DNA from 4 places in the Streptomyces bikiniensis genome. Region 1 is predicted to be linked to each of the others. Evidence: riboswitches for the same ligand, from Rfam matches in the RefSeq annotation. Region 1 holds a riboswitch; each other region holds the start of a gene.
What was found. A riboswitch is a leader RNA that binds a small molecule or an ion and turns the genes downstream of it on or off. The one in region 1 is predicted to bind cobalamin.
Positions count from the first base shown of each region.

Region 1 (6,972 bases):
GGCACCAACATCGAGGGCACCCAGGGCCGGCCCACCGTCACCCCCGACCAGCTGCGCGCGAAGAACGCGAAGCCGACCGGCGGCGGGCCCGTGCCCCGCGACACCCGGACGGCGGCTCCGCTGCCCCCGGGCGTCGACACCGGGCCGGCGCCGGAGAACCCGCCCCCGGCCGATCCGACCACGCCTCCCCCGCCGTCCCCCTCCCTCTCGGTCACGGCGAGCCCGACCCCGTCGAAGAGCGCCTCCCCGACGCCGCCCCCGACACCCACACCGACCCCGTCCGCGACTCCGTCGGCGACGACCGGTTCTCCGGCGGTGGCCGCACCGGGCCCCAAGGTGGTCGACGCCGCACCGGCGGCGGACGCGGCCCACGACGTGGGCTCCTGGGTTCCCGCCGTCGTCACCGGGGCCCTGGGCCTGCTGATCGGCGCCGCCGCCGTGTTCGCGGCCAAGCGCCGCCGTCGTACGGAGTAGCCGCGTGTCCCGCACCTCCGCGGCGACCGCTCGGTCGTCCGCGCCCGGCCTCGCGCCGGACGCGGGCGGCCGTCGGCTGCCCCGCACCCTCCATCCCGTCGCCTGGTGGATCTGGGCCCTGGCGCTCGCCACCGCGGTCAGCCGCACCAACAACCCGCTGCTGCTCTTCCTGGTCCTCGCGGTCCTCGGATACGTCATCACCATGCGCCGCACCGAGGCCCCCTGGGCGCGCGGCTTCAAGTACTACCTCTACCTGGCGCTCACCGTCGTCGCGATCCGGGTGGTGTTCCGCGCGGTCTTCGCCACCGGCATCACCCCCCACGACCACTTCCTCTTCTCCCTCCCTCACCTGCCCACCCCGGACTGGTACGCCGGCATCCAGATCGGCGGCCCGGTCTCCCTGGAGGCCCTGCTCTCCGCCGCCACGGACGGCCTCCGGCTCGCCTGCATGCTCTGCTGCATCGGCGCCGCCAACACCCTCGCCAACCCCAAGCGGGCGCTACGGGTGCTTCCCGGCGCGCTGTACGAACTCGGCGTGGCCGTCACGGTGTCCATCAGCGTGGCGCCCCAACTGGTGCAGAGCGTCCAGCGGGTGCACCGGGCACGACGCCTGCGGGCCGGGCGTTCCAAGGGGTTGCGTGCCCTGCGCGGCATCATCGTCCCCGTCCTCGAAGACGCCCTGGAACGCTCCCTGCGGCTCGCCGCGGCCATGGACTCCCGCGGCTACGGCCGGGCCGGAACGGCCACCCGCCGCTCCCGCCGCACGACCGGCGCCCTGATGCTGCTGGGCATGTGCGGCCTGTGCGCCGGCGCGTACGGACTCCTCGACGCCACCGCCCCCATGCTGCTCGGCTTCCCCGCACTGCTGGCCGGCGGACTGCTGTGCGTGGCGGGGCTGCGCCTCGGCGGGCGCCGGATCACCCGGACCGCCTACCGGCCGGACCCCTGGCGGGCCGCCGAGTGGGCCGTCGCCGGCTGCGGTGTCCTGTCCGCCGTACTCCTGTTCAGCAACGCGGGCTTCAACGCCGCGGAGCTCAACCCCTCCATCTACCCGCTCAGCTGGCCCACGCTCCCGCTGGTTCCGGCCGCCGCGATCCTGCTCGCGGGGACCGCCGGATTCCTGGCCCCACCACCGAGCGCACCGGTCCGTCCGGGCATCCCCGCACAGCGCACCGAGGAATCCACGTGATCACCTTCGACCAGGTCACCGTCCACTACGAGGACACGGCCGAGCCCGTCCTGCGGGACGTGAACCTGACCGTGGAGGAGGGCGAACTCTGCCTCGTCGTCGGCCACACCGGCGTCGGCAAGTCGACCCTCCTCGGCGCCGTCAACGGGCTCGTCCCGCACTTCACCGGCGGCACCCTCTACGGCCGGGTCACCGTCGACGGCCGGGACACCGCCGACCACCCGCCGCGCGAACTCGCCGACGTCGTCGGCGTCGTCGGACAGGACCCCCTCGACGGCTTCGTCACCGACACCGTCGAGGAGGAACTCGCCTACGCGATGGAACAGTTGGCGGTCCCACCCGCCACCATGCGCAAGCGCGTCGAGGAGACCCTCGACCTGCTGGGTCTCGCCGACCTGCGCCACCGGGCCCTGCACGAGCTCTCCGGAGGCCAGCAGCAGCGCGTCGCCATCGGCTCCGTCCTCACCGCCCACCCGCGCGTCCTGGTCCTCGACGAGCCGACCTCCGCGTTGGACCCGACGGCCGCCGAGGAGGTCCTGGCCGCCGTCACCCGACTCGTCCACGACCTCGGCGTCACCGTCCTGCTCGCCGAACACCGCCTGGAGCGGGTCGTCCAGTACGCCGACCGCGTCATCCACCTCCCCGGGGACGGGCGCGTGGTCTCCGGACCACCCGCGGACGTCTTCCGTACGTCGTCCATCGCCCCGCCCGTCGTCGAGCTCGGCCGCACCGCCGGATGGTCGCCGCTGCCCCTGTCCATCCGCGACGCCCGACGGGCGGCGGCGCCCCTGCGGAGCCGGTTGAACGGTGTCGTGCCCCCGGCGGTCCGGCCGGCGCCCGGCGCGGACCGGCCCCGGCTGCTGACCGCACGCGGCATCACGGTCACGTACCAGGGCGTGCCCGCCGTCCGAGAGGTCGACCTCGACCTCCGCGGCGGGGAGATCACCGCGCTCATGGGCCGCAACGGCTCCGGCAAGTCCTCCCTGCTCTGGGCGCTCCAGGGCTCCGGCCCCCGCAAGGCCGGTTCGGTCTCCGTAGGGGAGTCCGACGGCCCGGGGACGCGAGATCCCCGGAAGGTCTCGGCGACCGAGGCCCGCCGCCTCGTCGGCCTGGTGCCGCAGACGCCCACCGACCTGCTCTATCTGGAGAGCGTCAAGCAGGAACTCGACCAGGCCGACTCCGAGTCCGAAGTACGGGCCGACGGCATCCCGGCCCGCGCCCTGCTCGACCGGCTCGCGCCCGGCATCCCCGACACCACCCACCCCCGCGATCTGTCCGAGGGCCAGAAACTCGCCCTCGTCCTCGCGATCCAACTCGCCGCCGCCCCCCGGGTCGTGCTCCTCGACGAGCCCACGCGCGGGCTCGACTACCGGGCCAAGGGCGAACTGATCGGGATCGTCGACGGCCTCGCGGCAGAGGGCCGCACCGTCGTCATCTCCACCCACGACGTCGAGTTCGTCGCCCGTGCCGCCGACCGGGTCGTCGTCATGGCCGAGGGGGACGTCGTCGCCGACGGACCCACCACCGAGGTCATCGTCGCCTCCCCCGTCTTCGCCCCGCAGACCGCGAAGATCCTCGCTCCCCTGCCCTACCTCACCGTGGACCAACTGGCCTCGGTACTCGACGTCCACGGAACGGACCCGAGCGCGTGAGCACCTCCCCCGCGGCCATCCGCATCCGCCCCCGAGCCGCGCTCGTCATCGCCATGGCGGCCTTCCTCGGCGTCGTCGCGTTCTTCTGGCCGTTCCTCGTCGCGCCCGGCAAGTTCGGCTCGAACTACGCCCCGCCCCTGATCTTCGGCGTGCTGCTCGTCATCGTGCTCTGCGTGGTGATCTCCGAGATAGCCGAGGGCGGCATCAACTCCAAGGCCCTGGCCATGCTGGGCGTCCTGTCCGCCGTCAACGCCGCCATCCGCCCCCTCGGCGCGGGGACCGCCGGCATCGAGACGGTCTTCTTCATCCTCGTGCTCGCGGGCCGGGTCTACGGTCCCGGCTTCGGGTTCACCCTGGGCTGCACCTCGCTCTTCGCCTCGGCGCTCATCACCGGCGGCGTCGGCCCCTGGATGCCGTACCAGATGTTCGGCTGCGCCTTCGTCGGCATGCTCGCCGGGTTCCTGCCGAAGGCCACCGGCCGTCGGGAGGTGGCCCTCCTGGCGGTGTACGGCTCGCTCTCCGGCTATCTGTTCGGCTTCCTGCTCAACCTCTCCTTCTGGCCCTTCTCCCTGGACCCGAACAGTTCCATCGCCTACCTCCCGGGACTCCCGTTCACCGAGCAGTTCCAGCGGTACCTCGCCTTCGACCTGGCGACCTCGCTCGGCTGGGACACCGGACGCGCCGTCACCAACCTCGTCGCCATCACCCTGGCCGGCCCCGCCGTCCTCACCGTCTTCCGCCGCGCCGCCCGCAAAGCCCGCTTCCAGGCCCCGATCCGCTTCGCGGGCCGGGACACGAGCCCGGACGGCACCGCCGGATGAACCACGCACCGACCACGCATTCCTTACCGAAGGGAACCTCATGCGCACCACCCTGCTCCGCCGCGCCGCCGTCACCACCACGGCCCTCGGTCTCGCCCTGACCACCGCGCCCGCGGTCGCGCAGGCCGGGACCACGGCCTCGTTCACGAACGCGCCGGTGAGAGTGACCGTCACCGTCCAGGGCCCCGACGGACTGCTCTTCCAGAAGAAGGTCTTCACCTGGGGCCACGACGTCACGACCACCACCGGCGGCACCCACAAGTGCGACGGCACCAACGGCAGCGCGCACGCCACGAAGGTCCCGACCCCGACGGCCGCCCTCGATCACGCGGCCAAGCGCAACGGCTTCACGTGGGACGGGACCTGGTACGCGTCGTTCGACGACTTCTCCGTCGACACGGTCAAGGGCGTCAGCGGCGGCGGCTCGGCGTACTGGAGCATCTCGGTGAACGGCACCCCGACCCCCGTCGGCGGCTGCCAGTTCGAGATAGAGAACGGCGACCAGGTCGCCTTCACCTGGACCTCGTTCTGACGGTCGGCGTTCTCAGGGCGGGCGACCCGGACCTCCCGTGTCCGGGCCGCCCGTGCCCTCCCGTTCGGGACACCAGGCGGGCCTGAGGCGGTGTCCGACGCTGTGAACTGCGGCGTCGCGAGCGCAATGTGGCGTGTACCGCACGTATCGAGCTGGCCGAAATTGCTTTCACCTGCATAGGATTCGGCCGTTCCGCTTGATGGCGGACGCACAACTGAATGCGTACGCGAGGGAGGGAAGCCGGTGCGAGTCCGGCGCTGACCTGCAACCGTGAGCGGTGGAGCACTCCTTGCCGCGAGCCGGATCACTCTCTCGTGTCCGTGTACTGCTTCTCACTGTCATGGTCTGCAGCGTGGAGCCCGGTCACCGCCTCCCGGGCCCTGGTGTGTTCGCCCCACGAACACGCTTCAGGGCTCCTTCCGCGTCGTCGGCGTTCCGGGGGACATGGTGCGGGCCCCTTGTCGAAGGGATCTGCGCCATGCTCGGCGTCAGACCACAGGTCAAGCTCGTCGCCGCGCTGGCCGCCGGCGGCTGTGTACTCGCCGCGGGCCTGGTCACCCTCAGCTCCAGCGCCGCCGCCGCGCCGCGACACGACCCCGCCGTGGCCGCCGCCCGATGGCAGGCCGGTGAGCTCGACAACGGTGCGATACCCGGCTTCGCCCCCGGCATGTACGACTGGGGCCTGACGATCGACACCCTCATCGCCCTGAAGGCGACGGGCACGGACGAGGCGTCGGCCGACAAGGTCGTGGACACGCTGAAGGCACACGTCCGTGACTACAACAGCTTCGACGCCTGGGGCGAGCCCGGTCAGCGGGTGGCCGGTGCCACCGCCAAGCTGCTCTATGCGGCCGTGGTCGCGGGGGAGGACCCCGCCGAGTTCGGTGCGTACGACCTGCGGCAGGAGACGCTCGACCTGATCGCCGGACCTTCCGCGGGGCTGGAGGAGGGCCGGGTGAAGGACAAGGTCGTCGGGGGCCGCGACGACAGCAACACCTTCGGTCAGTCCCTGGCCGTGCTCGGACTCGCGCGCAGCGGTGACGTGCCGCAGAGCGCCGTCGACTTCCTCATCGACCAGCAGTGCGCGGCGGGCGGCTTCCGCCTCTTCCCGTTCGACCTCGACAGCGGCGACACCACGGTGACCGGAGACTGCGACGCCCAGGGGGCGACCGTGGTACTGGACCCGGACTCCACGGCCATGGCCGTGCAGGCGCTGCTGGCCGCGGCCGAGGACGGTGCGGTGGGTGCCGCCGAGGCCGCCGGGAAGGGCGGCGACTGGCTGGCGAAGACCCAGCAGGCCGACGGCTCGCTGACCGGATCCGGCCCCACCAGCGACGCCAACGCGAACAGCACGGGCCTCGGCGGCCAGGCGCTGGCGGCGACGGGACACCAGGCGGAGGCCGACAAGGCGGCGGACTGGGTGGAGGCCCGGCAGATCAGCGCGTCGAACGGAGGAGCCGCTGCGGCGGAGAGCGGCGCCATCGCGTACAACGACGCGGCACTGGCCGACGCGAAGGCCGCCGGCATCGGCGAGTTCCGCGACCAGTGGCGCCGCGCCACGCCGCAGGCCGTGCTCGCGCTCGCGCAGGTTCCCCTGGGGAGGATCGGCCTGACCGAGCCCGGCCCCGGCCCGGACCCGACCGACGACCCGACCGGGACCCCGTCGGGCGACCCCAGCGACACCCCGACCGGCGACCCGTCGGGAGACCCCAGCGGTACCCCGTCGGACGACCCCGGCGACACCCCGACCGGCGACCCGACCGCCGACCCCAGCGGTACCCCGTCGGACGACCCGACCGATCACCCGTCGGACGATCCCGGCGCGACCGCGTCGCCCGACGGCACCGGCAGTCCGACGCCCACCGCAGCCGCGAACCCGAACACGGCCACGCCTCAGGGCGGCAGCGGCGGCGTGCTGGCCGCCACCGGCACCAGCGCCCTGGCACTCGCCGGCGTCGCGGCGGGACTCGCCGCGGCCGGCTACGCCGCGGTCCGCACCGCCAGGCGCCGCGGCGAGAGGGCGCGGGCATGAGCACCACCGCGCCGGTACGGCGCGGCATCCGTGCGGAGCGGCCCGCCCCGGCCCTCGGCACGGCCTGACTCGGCTCGGCCACCGGGGCCGCCGCCCGAACACTGCGCCCGCACTCGGCCGCGACTCCTACGCGCGGCCTCGAACAGAAGGAACGACACATGACCAGATCCACCTACAGCCACGCGGTACGCGCGCTGCGCGCCGCCGTGCTGTCCCTCGCGCTGGTCCTGGGCCTGACGGGCCTCGGCCTGGCGTCCGCCCCCGAGGCCACC
Region 1 covers NZ_JNXJ01000001.1:25,210-32,181, reverse strand. The annotation lists gene OO47_RS00155 (hypothetical protein) at 1-474, shown strand, start outside; gene OO47_RS00150 (energy-coupling factor transporter transmembrane component T) at 479-1,663, shown strand; gene OO47_RS00145 (ABC transporter ATP-binding protein) at 1,660-3,315, shown strand; gene OO47_RS00140 (ECF transporter S component) at 3,312-4,136, shown strand; gene OO47_RS00135 (DUF4430 domain-containing protein) at 4,177-4,668, shown strand; cobalamin riboswitch at 4,839-5,050, shown strand; gene OO47_RS00130 (prenyltransferase/squalene oxidase repeat-containing protein) at 5,147-6,700, shown strand; gene OO47_RS00125 (hypothetical protein) at 6,859-6,972, shown strand, end outside.

Region 2 (6,972 bases), on a different contig from region 1:
CGGGGTCGGCGACCTGCTGGACGGGGATGGGCGCGGCGGCGGCCGTCGACGCCTGGGCGGCGCGGGCGATCCGGGTGGCCGGGCGGGAGCGCAGGTAGTACGTCGTCTTGAGGCCCTGCTTCCAGGCGTACGCGTACATCGACGACAGCTTGCCGATGGTGGGCGTCTCCAGGAACAGGTTCAGCGACTGCGACTGGTCCAGGAACGGGGTGCGGGCGGCGGCCATGTCGATCAGGCCGCGCTGCGGGATCTCCCAGGCCGTGCGGTACAGCGCGCGGACCTCGGCCGGCACCCAGGTGAAGCCCTGCACCGAGCCGTTGGAGTCGCGCAGCGCCTCGCGGGTCTGCGCGTCCCACACGCCGAGCTTCTTCAGCTCGTCGACCAGGTACGAGTTGACCTGGAGGAACTCGCCCGACAGCGTCTCGCGCTTGAACAGGTTGGAGACCTGCGGCTCGATGCACTCGTACACGCCGGCGATCGAGGCGATCGTCGCGGTCGGCGCGATGGCGAGGAGGAGGCTGTTGCGCATGCCGACGGCGGCGATCCGCTCGCGCAGCGCCGTCCAGCGCTCCGGCCAGTTCAGCTCGACGTCGTAGTGGTCGGGGTGCAGCACGCCGCGGGCCGCGCGGGTCTTCTCCCAGGCCGGCAGCGGGCCGTTGCGCTCGGCCAGGTCGGCGGAGGCCTCGTACGCGGCGAGCATGATCCGCTCGGCGATGCGGGTGGAGAGCGCCTGCGCCTCGGGGGAGTCGAAGGGCAGCTTCAGCTGGAAGAAGACGTCCTGGAGGCCCATGGCGCCCAGGCCGACCGGACGCCAGCGGGAGTTGGAGCGGCCCGCCTGCTCGGTCGGGTAGAAGTTGATGTCCACGACCCGGTCGAGGAAGGTCACGGCCGTGCGGACGGTCGCGTCCAGACGCTCCCAGTCGATGTCCGAACCGACCACGAACGCGCCGAGGTTGACCGAGCCCAGGTTGCAGACCGCGGTCTCGCCGTCGTCCGTGACCTCCAGGATCTCCGTGCAGAGGTTGGAGGAGTGGACGGTGTGGCCGGGCTCGGCGGTCTGGTTGGCCGTACGGTTCGAGGCGTCCTTAAAGGTCATCCAGCCGTTGCCGGTCTGGGCCAGGGTCCGCATCATCCGGCCGTACAGGTCGCGGGCCGGCATCGTCTTGCGGGCCAGGCCGGCCGCCTCGGCCCTGCGGTAGGCGGCGTCGAACTCCTCGCCCCACAGGTCGACCAGCTCGGGCACGTCCGAGGGGGAGAACAGCGACCACTCGGCGTTGGCGTTCACGCGGCGCATGAACTCGTCCGGGATCCAGTGCGCCAGGTTCAGGTTGTGCGTGCGGCGCTGGTCCTCGCCCGTGTTGTCGCGGAGCTCCAGGAACTCCTCGATGTCCGCGTGCCAGGTCTCCAGGTAGACGGCGGCGGCGCCCTTGCGGCGGCCGCCCTGGTTCACGGCGGCGACGGAGGCGTCGAGGGTCTTGAGGAACGGCACGATGCCGTTGGAGTGCCCGTTGGTGCCCCGGATCAGCGAACCGCGGGCGCGGATGCGGGAGTACGAGAGGCCGATGCCGCCCGCGTGCTTCGAGAGGCGCGCGACCTGGTGGTAGCGGTCGTAGATGGAGTCCAGCTCGTCCTGCGGGGAGTCCAGGAGGTAGCAGGAGGACATCTGCGGGTGGCGGGTGCCGGAGTTGAAGAGCGTGGGGGAGGACGGCAGGTAGTCCAGCCGGCTCATCAGGCCGTACAGCGCGGCCACCTCGTCGAGCGCGCGGACGCTCTCGTCCTCGGCCAGGCCGCAGGCGACGCGCAGCATGAAGTGCTGCGGGGTCTCGATCACCTTGCGGGTGATCGGGTGGCGCAGCAGGTAGCGCGAGTAGAGGGTGCGCAGGCCGAAGTAGCCGAAGCGGTCGTCGCCGGCGCGGTCGATCACGGCGTCGAGGCGGTCGGCGTGCAGCGCCACGAACTCGGCGGTGCGGTCGGCGATCAGGCCCTCGCGGTGGCCGACGGCCACCGAGGAGGAGAAGTTCACCGAGCCCTGGGAGGCGGCCTCGTCCGCGATGGTGATCGTGAGGAGCCGGGCGGCGAGCCGGGAGTACGCCGGGTCCTCGGCGATCAGGCCGGCGGCCGCCTCGGTGGCCAGCTCGCGCAGCTCCGCCTCGTCCGCGGCGGCGCTGCGGCCGCGGAGCGCGGCGGCGGCGACCCGGCCGGGGTCGGTGTCGGGGAGATCGGCGGTGAGGTCGGTCAGGGTCCGCAGCAGTACGGTCCCGGGGCCGTCGCTCTCGACCGCGGAAGCCTCGGCCGAAGCCGGATCGGCGGGCGCGATGGTCACGTGGGGGCTCTCCCTCGCTCGGCTCGGGGCCTCGGCGGGGACAGGCGGACGGGCGGGCGTCCACGCACGACGCACCGCGTCCACCGGCCCACTCCGCGAGGCCCGGACGTCTGTGGCACCCGGAACGGAAGGACCGGGCGCGCTGTCGGCAGGTGCTCGGACTCACCTCGGACGAAACCGCACGAAGTACACCGTTGCGGGACAGTTCCGGATTCGCGCCGGATTCCCCTGCGTCGACAGCGAGGACGAGCATACATGTGGGGGGCGCCGCTCGTGGCACCCCCCACATGTTGTGTCGTCCCCTGGACGGGACTTGGGCTCAGAAGTCCAGGGAGTAGGTGCGCAGAGAGTGATCGGGGATCGGCTCCCAGTCCCGGTGCTGGGTGCGGACGAAGCCCGTCCGCTCGTAGATCCGGTGCGCCGCGACCATCCCGGCGCCCGTCGAGAGCACGATCCGGGCGCACCCCGGCAGGGCCCGCGCCCGGTCGACGCAGGCCCGTACGAGCGCCTCCCCGATGCCCCGGCCCCGGGCCTCCCGGGCGACCGCGAGCATCCGGAACTCGGCCTCGCCGGGCACGGCGATGTCGGCCCACGGGGTGCCGCCCCGGGCGAAGGTCACGCCGCCGACGATCCGGCCCGCCGCGTCCCGGGCGTCCTCCGCGACGAGGACCTCGCTCTCGCGGGCCCGCCGCGCCGTGTCCCGCAGCACCTCCAGATAGGAGTCCTCCGTCCCGTACGCCAGCAGCCCGTCGTCCAGATAGGCGCGTCCGGTGAGCTCGCCGAGCACTTCGTACTCCCCGGGCCGTACCGCCCTGATCGTGAAGTCCATGGGGGAAGTGTGCCCGCCGGGAACGCGCCGGGGCCCGGGGCCTCCTCGCGGAGGTCCCGGGCCCCTTCCGTGCCGGTGGCGTCAGTGCGTGGGCGCGGTGGCCTTCTCCATCTCGACCTGGACGCCCGGGTCGCCGGCGTCGGCCGTGTAGTCCGACGGAGAGGTCTCGTCGACGCCCTCGGGGGCCTTGACGGCCTTGAGGACGAAGGTGAGGACCACGGTGACCAGGACGTTGAGGACGAAGGCGGTGAGACCGATGTAGCCGATCTCGCCGATGCCCGGGATCTCGGCGGAGGAGCCGCCGAAGTGCTTCTGGGTCGGACTGGCGACGCCGTACGCGGCGACCGTGCCGTACACCATGCCGACGGCCCAGCCTGCGAGCAGCGCCCAGCGGTGGAACCAGCGGGTGAACAGGCCGCCGACCAGGGCCGGGAAGGTCTGCAGGATCCAGATGCCGCCGAGGAGCTGGAAGTTGATCGCGACCGTCTTGTCCATGGTGAGGACGAAGGCGAGCGCGCCGACCTTCACCAGGAGCGAGACGATCTTGGAGACCTTGGTCTCCTGCGCCGGGGTCGCGTCCTTCCTGATGAAGTCCTTGTAGATGTTCCTCGTGAAGAGGTTGGCGGCGGCGATGGACATGATCGCGGCCGGGACGAGCGCGCCGATGCCGATCGCGGCGAACGCGACGCCCGCGAACCAGTCGGGGAACATGGTCTCGAAGAGCTGCGGGATGGCGAGCTGGCCGTTCTTCACCTGGATCCCGGCGGCGATCGCCATGAAGCCCAGTAGCGCCAGCAGGCCCAGCATCAGCGAGTACAGCGGCAGGATCGTGGTGTTGCGGCGGATGACCTCGCGGCTCCGGGACGACAGGGTCGCCGTGATGGAGTGCGGGTACATGAAGAGCGCGAGCGCGGAGCCGAGCGCGAGCGTCGCGTACGTCCACTGCCCGGCCTCGCCGGGGACGAGCGCGCCGCGCGGCTTGTCGGTCGCCGGGTTGGTCTGCGCGAAGGCCTCGCCCGCCTTGCTGAAGATCTCGTCGAAGCCGCCCAGCTTGATCGGGATGTAGATGATCGCCACCGCGATGACGACGTAGATCAGGGTGTCCTTGACGAAGGCGATGAGCGCGGGGGCGCGCAGGCCCGAGGAGTACGTGTAGGCCGCGAGGACGCCGAAGGCGATGAGCAGCGGCAGGTCCTTGACGAACCAGTGGGTGTTCTCGCCGCCGCCGACGCCCATCACGTCCAGGACGGCCTGGATGCCGACCAGCTGGAGCGCGATGTACGGCATGGTGGCGAGGATGCCGGTGAGCGCCACCGCCAGCGACAGGCCCTTCGAGCCGAAGCGGCCCCGGACGAAGTCGGAGGTGGTCACGTATCCGTGTTTGTGCGAGACCGACCACAGGCGGGGCAGGAAGGTGAAGATCAGCGGGTAGACCAGGATCGTGTACGGGACGGCGAAGAAGCCGGCCGCGCCCGCCGCGTAGATGGCCGCCGGGACGGCGACGAAGGTGTACGCGGTGTAGAGGTCGCCGCCGAGCAGGAACCAGGTCACCCAGGTGCCGAAGGACCGGCCGCCGAGGCCCCACTCGTCGAGGCTGTGCTCGTTCTCGGCCCTGCGCCAGCGCGAGGCGAGGAAGCCCATGACCGTGACGGCCAGGAAGAAGAAGATGAAGACGGCGAGTGCCACGCCGTTCACGCCGTCCTTCATCGCGCGTCACCCCCCTTGCGGGCGCGCTGGTCCCGCTGCCACAGCTTGTACGCGACCATGGTGAGCAGGGTGGAGACCAGCACCCAGAGCATCTGGTACCAGTAGAAGAAGGGGATGCCGGCGAAGAGGGGTTCGACCTTCGCGTAGGAGCTCACCCAGAGCATCGCCACGAACGGGGCGACGAGACAGAGCGCGATCACCACCCGCAGGGGGGTGATGGTCGGTTGTTTCCCTTGTGCCGCTTCTGACATGGCGATTCCGTCCCCTCGCTGATCACCTCGGTAATGCTGGGGAAATCTAGGGGACGCGTCCGCTTCATGGAACCCCCGTCCGCATAACGGATGTGTTTTGTCGGAAGCGGCCTTCTTCGATCGCCGGCGGCACCCCGCGGCGGTAATACGACATTCCCGGAAACACGGAACGGCCGCACCCGCCGGGAGGGGGTGCGGCCGTTCCGGGAGGCGCCTCGCGGGCGCTCAGCCGTGGGGGCGCTGGAGCCGGGCCACGAACTTGTACCGGTCGCCGCGGTAGACCGACCGCACCCACTCCACCGGCTCGCCCTGCGCGTCCAGCGAGTGGCGGGAGAGCATCAGCATCGGCAGGCCCACGTCCGTGCCGAGCAGCCCGGCCTCGCGCGGGGTGGCGAGGGAGGTCTCGATGGTCTCCTCGGCCTCGGCGAGGTGCACGTCGTAGACCTCGGCGAGCGCGGTGTAGAGGGAGGTGTACTTCACGAGGGAGCGGCGCAGGGCCGGGAAGCGCTTCGCCGACAGATGGGTGGTCTCGATCGCCATCGGCTCCCCGCTGGCGAGCCGCAGGCGCTCGATGCGGAGCACCCGGCCGCCGGCCGAGATGTCGAGCAGCCCGGCGAGGGTGTCGTCGGCGGTGACGTAGCCGATGTCGAGGAGCTGTGAGGTGGGCTCCAGGCCCTGGGCGCGCATGTCCTCGGTGTACGAGGTGAGTTGCAGCGCCTGGGAGACCTTGGGCTTGGCCACGAAGGTGCCCTTGCCCTGGATGCGCTCCAGGCGCCCCTCGACGACCAGCTCCTGGAGGGCCTGGCGCACGGTGGTGCGGGAGGTGTCGAACTCGGCGGCGAGCGTCCGCTCCGGCGGGACCGGCGTGCCGGGCGGCAGGGTCTCGGTCATGTCGAGCAAGTGGCGCTTCAGTCGGTAGTACTTGGGCACGCGCGCGGTACGGGTGGGCGTCCCGCTCTCTGTCTCCGTGCTGCCCGCGTCCGTGGCCATGGCCTGCCTTCCCGACTCCTGTGCTGCTGCCGTCACCGGCTCCTCCGTCTGTCGCGGCTCACATGGTGGCACGCTTCGTGTGCCGCCACGGTTTCTCCTGCCGATATGTGCCGCTTCGGTGAGGCGTCGGCGAGGCTTCGGCGAGGAGGAGTCGTCCCCTGCTTCTTATACACCGTGATATCCCCCGTTGGTCTAGGCCATTCCGGCGAGAGGTGAGAGGCTTCTTCCGGCGGGGCGGGAGGGAGCCTCCGGTCCGCCGGGGTGGGTGCGGCGCGTTCCGGAGGGTGGCGAGTGGCGCGATTCCTGCGCTCGTGGCCGGGTGTGGACCAGGTGTCGGTCCGATAACGGACGCCCTTACCCGTCTTGCGCACTCTTGACACCCAAAAAGGTCTAGGCCAAGCTCCGGGTACTGGTCTAAACCATTAAAGACCAGGTCCCAGTCCCACGAGCATGACCCGACGTATGTCTTCGCGCGGTGGGCAGGGGGGTTGCAGGCATCCCTGAGGAGGGTGGCGTGAAGCGCAAGCTCATCGCGGCGATCGGCGTCGCGGGCATGATGGTCTCCATCGCTGCATGTGGTTCCGACAGCGACAAGGCCAAGGACGGCGACAAGGGCACGGCCGGGGGCAACAAGACCCTGACCGTCTGGGTCATGGACGGTTCCGCTCCCCAGGAGTGGATCGACGGGATCAACAAGGAGTTCGAGGCCTCGCACCCCGGTGTCAAGGTCAAGGTCGAGACGCAGCAGTGGACCGACATCCAGACCAAGGTCACCACGGCGCTCTCCGAGAACACCCCGCCGGACGTCCTGGAGATCGGCAACACCCAGACCACGGGCTACGCCGCCTCCGGCGGTCTCGCCGACCTCACCG
Region 2 covers NZ_JNXJ01000028.1:31,173-38,144, forward strand. The annotation lists gene OO47_RS21710 (ribonucleoside-diphosphate reductase subunit alpha) at 1-2,323, opposite strand, end outside; adenosylcobalamin-variant (AdoCbl-variant) riboswitch at 2,466-2,563, opposite strand; gene OO47_RS21715 (GNAT family N-acetyltransferase) at 2,643-3,152, opposite strand; gene mctP (monocarboxylate uptake permease MctP) at 3,234-4,859, opposite strand; gene OO47_RS21725 (DUF3311 domain-containing protein) at 4,856-5,110, opposite strand; gene OO47_RS21730 (GntR family transcriptional regulator) at 5,336-6,100, opposite strand; gene OO47_RS21735 (extracellular solute-binding protein) at 6,615-6,972, shown strand, end outside.
Region 2: linked by a shared signal. The riboswitch ahead of OO47_RS21710 (ribonucleoside-diphosphate reductase subunit alpha) and the one ahead of OO47_RS00130 (prenyltransferase/squalene oxidase repeat-containing protein) in region 1 are both predicted to bind cobalamin.

Region 3 (6,972 bases), on a different contig from region 1:
TACTCCGGTTCCGACGCCACCTCCAGGACCGCCGTCGCCATCGCGAAGACGCCCGGGTCGCCGCCCGAGACGACCGCGACCCGGTGCCCGCGCCGGGCCAGGTCGAGGGCGAACTCGGCGCGCTCCGACTCCACCTTGTTGTCGGAGCCGTGCCGCCGCTGCCCGGGGCGCAGCACCGGCACCCGGTCCAGATAGGTGGTGTAGCCGACCAGGTCGTCCGCGTTCAGCAGGGCGCCGCGCGACTCCGGCGTCAGCCAGGGCGCGCCCGCCGGGCCCGTGCCGACCACGACGACCTCGCCCCGCTCCCGTACCGGCGGCTCCTCGTCGACGCGGGAGGGCAGCACGGCCACCGAGAAGTACGGGACGGACCCCGGGTCCACGTCCGCCAGGCGCTCCGTCCGCTCGCCCGCCATGAACGCCCGCTCCACGTACCGCGCGTCCTCCAGGCGGCCCGCCCGCTCCAGGGCCCGCCGCACGGTGGGGAAGGTGCGGCCCAGCTTCATCACGACCGCCGAGTCCGTGCCCGCGAGCCGGGCCGTCAGCTCGTCCTCCGGCAGCGTGCCCGGGACGATCGTCAGGACCTCCTCCGCCTCGCACAGCGGCTCCCCGAGCCGGGCGGCGGCGGCGCTCACCGAGGTGACGCCGGGGATGACGGTCGTGTCGTAGCGGTGCGCGAGCCGCTTGTGCATGTGCTGGTACGAGCCGTAGAAGAGCGGGTCGCCCTCGGCGAGGACCGCGACCGTGCGGCCCGCGTCCAGGTGGGCGGCGAGCCGGGCCGCCGCCTCCTCGTAGAAGTCGTTCAGGGCGCCCCGGTAGCCGCCGGGGTGGTCCGTGGTCTCCACCGTGAGCGGGTACACCAGGCGCTCCTCGACGTGGTCCTCGCGCAGGTGGGGGGCCGCGATCGAGCGGGCGATGGAGCGCCCGTGGCGGGCCGAGTGGTAGGCGACCACGTCGGCGGACGCGATGGCCTTCACGGCGGCGAGGGTCAGGAGCTCCGGGTCGCCGGGCCCGAGCCCCACGCCGTACAGCTTGCCGACGGTGTTTCCGGCCGGGGTCCCGGTCACTGCTGGATCTCCGCTTCGTGCGCGAGGGCGTTGATCGCGGCGGCCGTCATGGCGCTGCCGCCGCGCCGGCCCCGGACGACGAGGTGGTCGAGGCCGAGGGTGTTGGCGGCGAGGGCGTCCTTGGACTCGGCGGCGCCGATGAAGCCGACCGGTATGCCGAGGACGGCGGCGGGCCTGCCCGCCCCCTTCGCGACCATCTCCAGGAGGTGGAAGAGGGCGGTGGGCGCGTTGCCGACGGCCACGACGGAGCCTTCGAGGCGGTCCCGCCACAGCTCCAGGGCTGCGGCGGAGCGGGTGGTGCCCAGCTCGGCGGCCAGGGCCGGGACGGCCGGGTCGGAGAGCGTGCAGACCACCTCGTTGTCGGCGGGCAGCCGCTTGCGGGTGACGCCGCTGGCGACCATCTGCGCGTCGCAGAGGATCGGCGCGCCCGCCCGGAGCGCGGCGCGGGCGCTCGCGACGACGCCCGGCGAGTACGCGATGTCCTGGACGAGGTCCGTCATGCCGCAGGCGTGGATCATCCGGACCGCCACCTGGGCGACGTCGGCGGGCAGGCCCGTGAGGTCCGCCTCGGCGCGGATCGTGGCAAAGGAGCGGCGGTAGATCTCCGTGCCGTCCTTCTCGTAGTCGAACATCCTGTTCTCGCTCATCTCGTTGTGCGGGGCGCGGTGCGGGGTGCGGTGCGGGCCGTGGTGACCGCGGGGGCCAGGTCGGTACGGGGGACGGGGGCGCCGTCGACCAGGTAGCCCCCGCCGGGGACGGCGAGGACGTCGACCCAGTCGCCGTGCGGGTGCCCGCAGCGGCGCTCGCAGCCGGAGTAGTGGACGGGCAGGCCGGGGCGGCCGGGGACCGCGTCCGCCCGCACGTCCGCGAGGGACTTGGCGCAGCCGGGCCGCCCGGTGCAGGCGCTGACGCCGGCCCAGGGGGAGCCGGGCCGGGTGATCAGGCCGGCCGCGTCGAGCGCGGGCGCCCGGTCGGGCCCGGCGCCGACGACGACGGCCCCGCGCCAGGGCGTGAGCCGTACCTCGTCGGCGGGCAGCAGGGCCCGCAGCTGCGCGGCGGTGAGCCGGCCGAGGGGGGCGAGCACGTGGAACGCGGCGGGCCCGAGGGGGCCGGGAGCGGGGGGAGCGCCGTGGGGCGGGGCGGATTCCCGTACGGCCTCCTGTACGGGCTTCCGTATGTCCTCTCGTACGGCGGCCTCCTCCACGGGCTTCCGTACGGCGGCCTCCTCTACGGGCTTCCGTACGGCCTCCCGTACGGGCTCCGCCGCGATCCCGGCCGTCGTGAGCGCCGCCCGTACGTCCACCCCGGAGCCCTCCGGCAGCTCCCGGACGCGCCAGGCGCCCGTACCGGCCCCGCGGGCGGCGGTCAGGAAGGCGCGGGCGGCGGCGAGGGCGGCGCGGGGGGCGTCGGCGGCGGCCACGCGCACGGTCCGGCCGCCGAGGTGCAGGAGCGCGGTGCCGGGGTCCGCTGCGACCAAGGTCACATCCCCGCCGAGGCCGGTGACGTCGCCGCGGCCGTCGTCCAGGACGAAGAGGAAACGGCCCGAGAGCGCGGCGGCCCAGGGCGCGGCGCAGAGCCGTTCGTCCAGCTCGCGGGCCCACAACTGCACGTCGGCGGCGCCGAGTCCGTCGAGGCCCGAGGCCGGGGAGGCCACGATGTTGCGGACGCGCTCGTGGGTGGGGGAGGGCAGCAGGCCCGCCTCCGCGAGGAGCGCCGCGAGCTCCGCCCCGCAGCCGCCGGCCAGGCCGCGCAGCTCGGCGTTGCCGCGCGAGGTGACGCTGATCCGCCCGTCCCCCAGGGCCTCGGCTGCGTCCGCCAGGACCTCCACCTGACGCGACGTCAGGAGCCCTGCGGGGAGCCGCAGTCGGGCCAGGTGCCCGTCGTCGGCGGAGTGCAGCCGCAGCGCCCCGGGGCAGGCGTCGCCGCGCTCCCGCACACGGGGTGCGCCGGGGGCGGGCGTCGGGGCCGGGGTCGGGTCGGGCGGCATGGCGGCGAGCATACCCACGGGAAACCGGCGGTCGGCGGGGTGTGACCGGCCCGACTCGGAGCGCCGGGGGCAGGGCGCGCGAGCCGGGCGCCCGCCCCTTCGGGCCCGGTGTGATCCGTCCGACCCTCCCGCTCCCTCCAGCCCCCGCGGCCCACGATCTAGGATGCGAGTCGGCATGGGGTCCCAGGACCCCGGGGAGGAAGCCCGGTGAGATTCCGGCGCGGTCCCGCCACTGTGAGCCGGCCCGGCACTCCCGGGCGGGTGAGTCAGGAACTCCCGCCGCACACACGACCACCCGGGGCGCGGACAACCCCGAGGAAGGGCCTGCCTCGCCATGCTCCTGCTGCTGTCGCACTCCGACACCGACCTGCTCAGCGCCCGTGCGGCCGGCGGCCCGGTGGAGTACCGGTTCGCCAACCCGTCCCGGCTCCCGCTCGCCGACCTCCCCGCCCTCCTCGACGGCGCCGACCTCGTCGTCGTCCGGCTCCTCGGCGGCCTCCGCTCCTGGCAGGACGGGCTCGACGCGATCCGCGCCGCCGGAAAGCCGGTGGTCGTGCTCAGCGGCGAGCAGGCGCCCGACGCGCAGCTGATGGAGGCGTCCACCGTGCCCGTCGGCGTCGCCACCGAGGCGCACGCCTACCTGGCGCACGGCGGCCCCGCCAACCTGGAGCAGCTGGCCCGCTTCCTCTCCGACACCGTCCTGCTCACCGGCCACGGCTTCGAGGCCCCGGCCGCCGCCCCGACCTGGGGCCCGCTGGAGCGGACCGCGCGGGACGGGGACGGCCCGACGATCGCCGTGCTCTACTACCGCGCCCACCACATGAGCGGCAACACCGCCTTCGTCGGCGCCCTGTGCGACGCGATCGAGGACGCCGGCGCGCGGGCCCTCCCGCTGTACGTGGCCTCCCTGCGCGCTCCCGAGCCGGAACTGATCGACACCCTCCGCACCGCCGACGCCCTCGTCACCACCGTCCTCGCGGCGGGCGGCACCAAGCCGGCCGAGGCGCAGGCCGGCGGCGACGAGGAGGCCTGGGACGCGGGCGCGCTCGCCGCGCTCGACGTGCCGATCCTCCAGGCCCTCTGCCTGACCGGTTCGCGGTCCGCGTGGGAGGAGAACGACGAGGGCCTGTCCCCGCTGGACGCCGCCGGCCAGGTCGCCGTCCCCGAGTTCGACGGGCGCCTGATCACCGTCCCGTTCTCCTTCAAGGAGATCGACGCGGACGGCCTGCCCGCGTACGTGGCGGACGCCGAGCGCGCGGCCCGCGTCGCCGGGATCGCCGTGCGGCACGCCCGCCTCCGGCACATCCCGAACGCCGAGAAGAGGCTGGCGCTCGTCCTCTCCGCGTACCCCACCAAGCACTCCCGCATCGGCAACGCCGTCGGCCTCGACACCCCCGCCTCCGCCGTCTCCCTCCTGCGCCGGCTGATCGAGGAGGGGTACGACTTCGGGCCCGTCGAGGAGCTGCCCGGCCTGGTGTCGGGCGACGGCGACGAGCTGATCCGCGCCCTCATCGAGGCCGGCGGCCACGACCAGGACTGGCTGACCGAGGAGCAGCTGGCCAGGAACCCGGTCCGCATCCCGGCCGCCGACTACAAGCGCTGGTACGCCACCCTCCCCGAGGAGCTGCGGACGCAGGTCGAGGAGCACTGGGGCCCGGCGCCCGGCGAGATGTTCCTCGACCGGTCGCGGAACCCGGAGGGCGACATCGTCCTCGCCGCCCTGCGGCGCGGGAACCTGCTGGTCCTCATCCAGCCGCCGCGCGGCTTCGGCGAGAACCCGATCGCGATCTACCACGACCCGGACCTCCCGCCGTCCCACCACTACCTGGCGGCCTACCGCTGGATCGCGGCCCGCGCCGAGGACGGCGGCTTCGGTGCCGACGCCATGGTCCACCTGGGCAAGCACGGCAACCTGGAGTGGCTGCCCGGCAAGAACGCCGGCCTGTCCGCCGCCTGCGGCCCGGACGCGGCCCTCGGCGACCTCCCGCTGGTCTACCCGTTCCTGGTCAACGACCCGGGCGAGGGCACCCAGGCCAAGCGGCGCGTGCACGCCACCCTGGTCGACCACCTGGTGCCGCCGATGGCCCGCGCCGACTCGTACGGCGACATCGCGCGCCTGGAGCAGCTGCTCGACGAGTACGCGCAGATCTCCTCCATGGACCCGGCGAAGCTGCCCGCGATCCGCGCCCAGATCTGGACCCTGATCCAGGCCGCCAAGCTCGACCACGATCTGGGGCTCGAAGAGCGCCCGGAGGACGACGGGTTCGACGACTTCCTGCTGCACGTCGACGGCTGGCTGTGCGAGGTCAAGGACGCCCAGATCCGCGACGGCCTGCACGTCCTCGGCGGCGCCCCGGCCGGCGGGGCCCGGGTCAACCTGGTCCTCTCCATCCTGCGCGCCCGCCAGATCTGGGGCGGCACGCAGGCCCTGCCCGGTCTGCGCGAGGCCCTGGGCCTGGACGAGTCGGCCGCGACCCGCACCACCGCCGACGAGGCGGAGGCGAAGGCGCGCGAGCTGGTCGAGGCGATGGAGGCGGCGGACTGGGCGGTGGAGGCGGTCGGGTCGGTCGCGGCCGACCACGGCCCCGACGTGCGGGCCGTGCTGCGGTTCGCCGCCGAGCAGGTCGTGCCGCGCCTGGCCGCCACCACCGACGAGCTGGCGCACGCCGTGCACGCGCTGAACGGCGGCTTCGTCCCGGCGGGCCCGTCCGGTTCCCCGCTCCGGGGCCTGGTCAACGTCCTGCCGACCGGCCGCAACTTCTACTCCGTCGACCCGAAGGCCGTCCCCTCCCGGCTCGCCTGGGAGACCGGCCAGGCGCTCGCGGACTCGCTCCTGGAGCGCTACCGCACCGACAACGGCGACTGGCCGACCTCCGTGGGCCTCTCCCTGTGGGGCACGAGCGCGATGCGCACCGCCGGCGACGACGTCGCCGAAGCCCTCGCCCTGCTCGGCGTCCGCCCGCTGTGGGACGAGGCCTCGCGCCGCGTGAACGGCCTGGAGCCGATCCCGCTCGCGGAGCTCGGCCGCCCGCGCGTCGACGTCACCCTGCGCATCTCGGGCTTCTTCCGCGACGCGTTCCCGCACGTCATCGGCCTCCTGGACGACGCCGTACGGCTGGTGGCGGGCCTGGAGGACGAGTCCGCCGAGGACAACTACGTACGGGCGCACGCGCAGGCCGACCTGGCCGAGCACGGCGACGAGCGGCGCGCCACCACCCGGATCTTCGGCTCGCGGCCGGGGACGTACGGCGCGGGCATCCTCCAGCTGATCGACTCCCGCGACTGGCGCACGGACGCCGACCTCGCCGAGGTGTACACGGTGTGGGGCGGTTACGCGTACGGGCGCGGGCTCGAAGGGCGCCCGGCGCGGGCCGAGATGGAGACCGCGTACAAGCGGATCGCGGTGGCCGCGAAGAACACGGACACCCGCGAGCACGACATCGCGGACTCGGACGACTACTTCCAGTACCACGGCGGCATGGTGGCGACCGTCCGCGCGCTCAAGGGCACGGCCCCCGAGGCGTACATCGGCGACTCGACCCGCCCGGAGACCGTCCGCACCCGCACCCTGGTCGAGGAGACCTCCCGCGTCTTCCGGGCCCGCGTGGTCAACCCGCGCTGGATCGAGGCGATGCGCCGCCACGGCTACAAGGGCGCGTTCGAGCTGGCGGCGACCGTCGACTACCTCTTCGGGTACGACGCCACGACGGGCGTGGTCGCGGACTGGATGTACGACAAGCTGACGCAGGAGTACGTCCTCGACCCGGAGAACCAGGCCTTCCTGAAGGAGGCCAACCCCTGATCCCGACAACGCGGCTGGGGGCACCCCCGTGCCCGAAGGGCTACGGGGGAGTGCGTGCCGGGCGCCGCCGGGCAGGCGGGACTTTCGACACACGCCCTAGGGCATGTCCGGCGGATCAT
Region 3 covers NZ_JNXJ01000006.1:197,821-204,792, reverse strand. The annotation lists gene OO47_RS06270 (precorrin-2 C(20)-methyltransferase) at 1-1,064, opposite strand, end outside; gene OO47_RS06265 (precorrin-8X methylmutase) at 1,061-1,711, opposite strand; gene OO47_RS06260 (cobalamin biosynthesis protein CobG) at 1,708-3,051, opposite strand; cobalamin riboswitch at 3,206-3,346, shown strand; gene cobN (cobaltochelatase subunit CobN) at 3,386-6,853, shown strand; gene abc-f (ribosomal protection-like ABC-F family protein) at 6,969-6,972, opposite strand, start outside.
Region 3: linked by a shared signal. The riboswitch ahead of cobN (cobaltochelatase subunit CobN) and the one ahead of OO47_RS00130 (prenyltransferase/squalene oxidase repeat-containing protein) in region 1 are both predicted to bind cobalamin.

Region 4 (6,972 bases), on a different contig from region 1:
CGGGCCGCCGGCATCAGCCGCCAGACCCTCTACAACGAGTTCGGCTCGAAGGAGGCCATCGGAAACGCCCTGGTCCAGCGCGAGCTGGAAGGCTTCCTGATCGGCATCGAGCGCGAACTCGACGCGCACCGCGGCGCGTTGGAGTCGGCTGCGGCGGCCGGAGTCGGCTACACGCTCCAGCAGACCGTGGACAACCCCCTCATCAAGAGCGTCCTGGTCGCGGCGCGGGGCGGCGAGGACGACCTCCTCGCCTACCTCACCACCCGTACGGAGCCGGTCTTCGGCACGGCGATGGCGATGCTCGACGCGTACGCGACCGAGGCCTGGCCCGACGTGGACGCCGAGTCGCGCGGCCTCGCCGTCGAGACGGTCGTGCGGCTCACCGTCAGCCACATCGTCCAGCCGGTGGCCCCTCCCGCGGAGACGGCGGCGCGCATCGCCAGGATCACGGCGAGGATCGCGTACCCGGGCGGCACCTGAGGCGCGCGCCGTCTCCGGGCCGGAAGTACGGAGCCGGGGCCGTACGCGCGACTCCCGAGCCGGACGTACGACGAGGTCCGGTGCCGAACACGGGGGATCTTCGGCACCGGACCTCTGTTGAATATTCTACGAGATGGTCCGGGGTGCTCGCGCACGCCCCCCCGGCCGACGGGCGAAGCGCGGCCCGACGGGGTACACCTCCCCTGAGACGCGGATGCGGCCGGACCCGGCCGGGACACCCCTCGCCCGCGTCCCCGACGCCGAGGAGGAGGCCGCCGTGGAAGGCAGGAGCAAGGGATTCGTGCATTCCTTCAACCGTCTCGGGGGATACGGGTTCGTCGTCCCCGTCGGCTCCGAGGACCAGGTCTGGTTCAGCGCGGAGGACATCGAGGACGAGAGCCGGACCGTCTCGGAGGGGCAGCAGGTCTCCTTCGTCCTGGTCCTCGGGGACGGCCGCTTCGAGGCCAAGGAGCTGCGCGTCTGACGGCCACCGCGCCCCGGGGCGCGCCCCCGGGGCGGTGGTACTGTGCCGAGGCCAGTCGCACCTTTGTACGCACCCGAACGGGTGGGTGCACGGGTCAGGGAATCCGGTGCGAGACCGGAACTGACGCGCAGCGGTGAGGGCGACGGGCGGAGCATCGGCCACTGGGCGGCGACGACGGCCCGGGAAGGCGCCCCGTCCGGCTGACCCCGAGTCCGAAGACCTGCTGGCGGCCCCGGCGGCACACGCGCGCCCGGGGAGCACCGTACGACAGGCTCCGCGCATGAGCCCTGGCCGCAGAGGAAGTCCCGTGCCGCTCGCACACCCCGTCCGCTCCGCCGTGCCGTTCCTCACCGGAGCCCTGCTCCTGACCGCGACGGGCTGCGGCGCGGGGACCACCCCCGCCCCCGACCGGCCCGCGGGCGGCGCCGCCGGGGAGGCGAAGACCGGGTACCCCGTCGTCCTCGACGACAACTGCGGACGGCCCGTCCGCGTCGAGCGCGCGCCCGAGCGGGCCGTCGCCCTCGACCAGGGCGCGGCGGAGATCATGCTCTCCCTCGGCCTCGCCGACCGCATGGTGGGCACCGGCACCTGGACGGATCCCGTCCTCAAGGGCCTGGAGAAGGAGAACGCCAAGGTCCCGCGCCTCGCCGACCGCTACCCCTCCTTCGAGAAGGTCCTCGACACCGAACCCGACTTCGCCGCCGCCTCCTTCACGTACACCCTCGGCAAGGGCGGCGTGGCGACCCGCGAGCGGTTCGAGGAGCTCGGCGTCCCCACGTACCTCTCGCCCACCGACTGCGTCGGCAAGGACAACGGCGGCGACGGCGACGGCGTCCGCGTCCGGCCGCTCACCATGGAGACGGTCCACGGCGAGATCCGCGACCTGGCCCGGATCTTCGGAGTCCCGGAGCGCGGCGAGAAGCTCGTCGCGGAGCTCAAGGCCCGGGTGACGAAGGCGACTTCGGGTGGAAGCTTCGAGAACGCCACGGTCCTCTACTGGTTCGCCAACTCCGAGGCGCCCTACATGGCGGGCTGCTGCGGCGCCCCCGGCATCGTCTCCCGCGAACTGGGTGCCAAGAACGTCTTCGACGACACCAAGGAGGAGTGGCCCCAGATCAACTGGGAGACCGTCGCCGACCGCGACCCCGACGTCCTCGTCATCGGTGACCTCACCCGCCGCTCGCAGTCGGCCGAGAGCGCCGCCAAGAAGATCGAGTTCCTGGAGTCCGACCCGGTCACCCGCAACATGACCGCGGTGAAGAACAAGCGGTACGTGCTGCTCAGCGGCCAGGCGCTCAACCCCACGGTCCGCACCGTCGAGGCCGTCGAGAAGGTGGCGGCGGCCCTCCGCTCGTACGGTCTCGCCAAGTGACGCCCACTGCCCCTCCGCCCACTGCCCCTCCGCCCACCGCCCCTCCGGCCGGGGCTTCGGTGCGGAAGGGAGCCGCGGTCCTGCTGGGGACGGCGGCCGGGCTCGCGCTCCTGGCCGCGTCGATCGCCGTGGCCATCACCATCGGCCCGGCCCGCATCGGCGTCGCCGACGTGTGGGCGACGGTCGCCGCCCACCTCGGCGGGGGCGTCCCGGAACTCTCCCCGATCCGGGACGGGATCGTGTGGGACCTGCGGCTTCCCCGCACCCTGCTCGCCGCCGTCTGCGGCGCCGGCCTCGCCCTCTGCGGCGCGGTGATGCAGTCGCTGCTGCGCAACCCGCTCGCCGACCCCTTCGTCCTGGGCGTCTCCTCCGGCGCCTCGACCGGCGCGGTCGCGGTCGTCGTCCTCGGTGTCGGCGGGGGAGTGCTCTCCGTCACCGGCGGGGCGTTCCTCGGGGCGGTCTGCTCCTTCGCGCTGGTGCTGCTGCTCAGCCACACCCTCGGCGGCTCCACGGACCGCGTGGTCCTCTCCGGGGTCGCCGCCATGCAGCTCTTCTCCGCCCTCACCTCCTTCGTGGTGATGACGGCCGCCGACGCGGAGACCACCCGGGGCGTCCTCTTCTGGCTGCTCGGCTCGCTCGCCGGGGCCGGCTGGACCGACGTGTGGGTCTGCCTCGGCGTCCTCGCGGCGGCCCTGACGACCTGCCTCGGGTACGCGCGGACCCTGGACGCGTTCGCCTTCGGCGAGGAGGCCGCCGCCTCCCTCGGCGTCGCCGTCGCCCGGACCCGGATCGTCCTCCTCTGCGCCACCGCGCTCCTGACGGCCGCCCTGGTCTCCGCCGCCGGGGCCATCGGCTTCGTCGGGCTCGTCCTGCCGCACGCCGCCCGCGCGCTCGTCGGCCCCGGGCACACCCGGCTGCTCCCGGTCACCGCCCTGGCCGGAGCCGTCTTCCTCGTCTGGGCCGACACCCTCGCCCGTACCGTCCTCGACCCCCAGGAGGTCCCGGTGGGCGTGGTCACCTCGCTGATCGGCGTACCGGCCTTCGTCCTGGTCCTCTACCGCACGAGGAGCACGCGATGACCCCCACCCGCGAGGACACGGGCCTGCGCGCCGACCGGGTCTCGCGCACCGCCGGCGGCACCCTCGTCCTGGACGGCGTCGGCATCGCCCCGGTCCCCGGCACCGTCACCGGCCTCCTCGGCCCCAACGGCTCCGGCAAGTCCACGCTCCTGCGCCTGCTCGCCGGCGTCCTCGCCCCCGACTCCGGGACCGTCACCCTCGACGGCGAGCCCCTTGCCGGGCTGGGCCGCAGGACCGTCGCCCGGCGCCTCGCCACGGTCGAGCAGCAGTCCGACACGCAGACCGACCTGACCGTCCTCGACGTCGTACGGCTCGGCCGCGTCCCGCACCGCAGGGCCTGGACCCCGCCCTCGGTGGCGGACGAGGCCGCCGTCCGCTCCGCCCTCGCCCGCACCGGCCTCGCCGACCGGGCCCGCCAGCCCTGGCGGACCCTCTCCGGCGGCGAGCGCCAGCGCGTCCAGATCGCCCGCGCCCTCGCCCAGGAGCCGCGCGAGCTCCTCCTGGACGAGCCCACCAACCACCTCGACGTCCAGCACCAGCTGGACCTCATGGAACTCGTCTCGGGCCTGCGCCTCACGGCCGTCGTCGCCCTGCACGACCTGAACCTCGCGGCGATGTACTGCGAGCGGTTGGTGGTCCTCTCCGGCGGACGCGTCGTGGCCGCCGGCACGCCGGACGAGGTGCTCACCGAGGAGCTGATCGCGGACGTCTACCGGGTCCGGGCCGCCGTGACGCACCCGGACCCCGGCGGCCGCCCCCACGTCCGCTTCCTGGGGACGGCCGGGCCGCCCTACTCCCCTTCGCCGGGCTCCGGCGCCAGCGCGTCCATGAAGGAGCTGACCGAGAACACCGCGCGCCCGGGACCGGCCGGACCGTAGCCGGGCGGGGCGGTCAGGTCGTTCTCCCGGAGCGTCTCCGTGTACGCCTCCAGGAGCCGCAGGTGGTACTCCAGCGGGGCGCCGTCCGGGTTCTCGCGGCCCAGCGGCGTCGTCGGCTCCGGGCACCAGGTGGTGAACCGGGGCGTGATCCCGCGCGACATGAAGAACCGCAGCCCCTCCCGCGTGGAGGCGATCGCCTCGTCCACGGTCAGGAAGCCCGAGGGGCGCGCCATCTCGACCCCGGCGACGAAGTTCGGGATGACGTTGCGCGGCCCGAAGACCTCCGCCGAGTCCAGGATGCGGCGGTGCCACTCGTCCCGGCCGATGTAGCGCTCCTTGCCGGGGCAGTACAGCTCGAACAGGCGCCGGTCCCACACCTCGTAGTTCGGGTGGTAGATCCGGATGCCGTAGTCGTGGAACCGCCGCACGTCCTCCTTGGGCAGGGCCTGCGCGACGACCTTGCCGATCCAGCGGCCCGGGAAGCGCTTCTCGATCGCCTGCGCGTACTGCCCGTAGAAGTCGGCCTCGTCCTTGCCGCCGACCTTCGAGGTGACGGCCCCGCCGGTCAGGGTGTACGCGGTCGAGGCGCGGGCCGTGTCGTGCCGGTCGATGATCTCCAGGGCCTCCAGGACCTCGTCCACCGGCTTCACCCCGGTGTACGGGCGGCCCGCCGCCTTGTGCTGGCGCCAGTTGTGGTTGATGTCGCAGTACTGGCACTCCTCCTTGGCGCCGAAGTACTGGCACACCCGGAAGACCGTCAGGTAGATCAGATAGCCCCACTGGATCGTCGGCGCCACCTCCATCACGGACTTGCCGTTCGACAGCGGGTGCCGGTAGTACTCCGGCATCGGCGGCAGGCCGACGTCCGCGATCCGCGCCCCGTCCAGGAACAGCGCGAGGGCCCCGTCGGCGTCCGGCGCGACCCGGTACGGCGAGGACGGGTTGACCCGCACCGACACCACCGTGCGGCGCAGCCCGTACGGGCCGCCGGTCAGCACGATCTCCTCCGGCGGGCGGTTCAGGGCCGCCTCCCCGAGCTCGGGCAGCGTCCGGTGGTCGAAGGAGAAGATGAAGTACGACTTCGGCTTCACCTCACCCCCTTCGTTGCCGGACAGGGCGGAGGGGTCGAAGGCGACCCCTCCGCGCAGCAGGTCCTCCTTGAGCACGGCCTCCCGGGGGATCCCCGGGAAGCGCTCCATGAGGGACTCCACGACGGACGTACGGGTGGGTGCGACGCTGGACACAGGCGGATCTCCGGAGGTGAGGGGCTTGGTCTGTTCTTCGTCTTCGGCGGTCTGCGGCTGAGTGGGACTAACCGACGAGGGCGTCGAGCCGTTCGATGATCCTGCGGAGTTCGCGGGCGCCGCGAGGCGACATCGCCCGGAGCACGCCGTCGAGCAGGGCACGGCCTTCGAGGGGGTCGCCGCAGCAGTACCAGTGCACGTTGCCGAACTCGTCGTCGTGCCAGAGCTCGCGCTCGGGGCGGTGGACGTGGTCCTTCCACATGCGCAGTGCCGCGCTGGTGTCTCCCGGCTGGAGGTAGTTTCGCGTGCGTTCGAGGCGAACGATTTCGGACAGCGCTCGCGGTGAGAGGCGGTCGACGGCCGGCCTCGAGCGCCGTGAGTGCTGTCGGCCCGGGATGCCGGCCCGGATGCGTCCTGGCCGTCTACGCGGCATGGACCTTTCGGTTGGTCATCATGCCGTACATGGTGCCACGAGCTCGGACGGCGCCTCGAACGGGTTCGCTCCTCCGGGTCTTCGCCGGACGTGGGGACCGCCTTCGTCCGGTCGTGTGCTCGGGCCGAGGAACACGCGCGACCGCGACGAAGGCGGTGGCGGCCGCCGTGCCTGCGGAGTCGTCGGCGCGGGTGGTCGCGGTCGTGGCTCCCGCCCGTGTGCGGTTTCACCGGCTTCCGGCGCCGGGGTCCGCGGCGGGAGCGGACGGGCGGGACGCCTCGCGCGAGCGGTTCCGGGCGGGCCGGCGGCACTGCGTCCGGCACATGTTCCTGTAGGAGAGCGCCGCCGCACGCGGCTACTGCGTGATCGAGTAGCCCCGCCGGACGAATGCGTAGTGCCCCCGGCGGCCCGTGCCCGGGTGTCCTGCCGCCCGCGTCCCCGGCGAACGGACGCCGCGCACCCCGGGACCGACGGGCCGGGACGCGGCGGGGCGGCTCACCCCCGTCGCCGTGGCTGCGCGGTACGGAACGGAGCGTCGCACCGCGCCCCCGCCGCCGGCAGCGGCCGAGGCGGTCGTGCCCGGGAGCGGGCGGGGCGGTCAGGCGCGGGGGACGAGGTCCAGTTCGGCCAGCGCGGCCGCGGCGTCGGCGGCGTGGTCGGGGGAGGGGCTCTTGGCCAGCGCCCGGTTCAGGTGGCGGCGGGCGGCCTCCCGGTCGCCGCGCATCCGGGCGGCCAGTCCCAGACCGATCTCCGCGCGCACCTCGCCCCGGCCGTAGGCCCGTTCGCCCGACACGGACAGCGCGCGTTCGTACAGCTCCGTCGCCTGCCGGGCACGGCCGGCCGCCAGGGCGGTCCTGCCGAGCCAGGTCAGGGTCTCGACGACCTCGGTCCACAGCCCGAGCTCCTCGGCGACCAACAGCCCCGCCCGGTGCAGCCGCTCGGCCCGGACCCGGTCCCCTTCGCGCTCGGCCGCCAGCGCCAGCGCCCGGGTGGCCCGCAACT
Region 4 covers NZ_JNXJ01000035.1:3,173-10,144, forward strand. The annotation lists gene OO47_RS24730 (TetR family transcriptional regulator) at 1-480, shown strand, start outside; gene OO47_RS24735 (cold-shock protein) at 782-964, shown strand; cobalamin riboswitch at 1,000-1,206, shown strand; gene OO47_RS24740 (ABC transporter substrate-binding protein) at 1,245-2,336, shown strand; gene OO47_RS24745 (FecCD family ABC transporter permease) at 2,333-3,415, shown strand; gene OO47_RS24750 (ABC transporter ATP-binding protein) at 3,412-4,293, shown strand; gene OO47_RS24755 (radical SAM protein) at 4,206-5,492, opposite strand; gene OO47_RS38065 (hypothetical protein) at 5,605-5,799, opposite strand; gene OO47_RS24770 (BTAD domain-containing putative transcriptional regulator) at 6,569-6,972, opposite strand, start outside.
Region 4: linked by a shared signal. The riboswitch ahead of OO47_RS24740 (ABC transporter substrate-binding protein) and the one ahead of OO47_RS00130 (prenyltransferase/squalene oxidase repeat-containing protein) in region 1 are both predicted to bind cobalamin.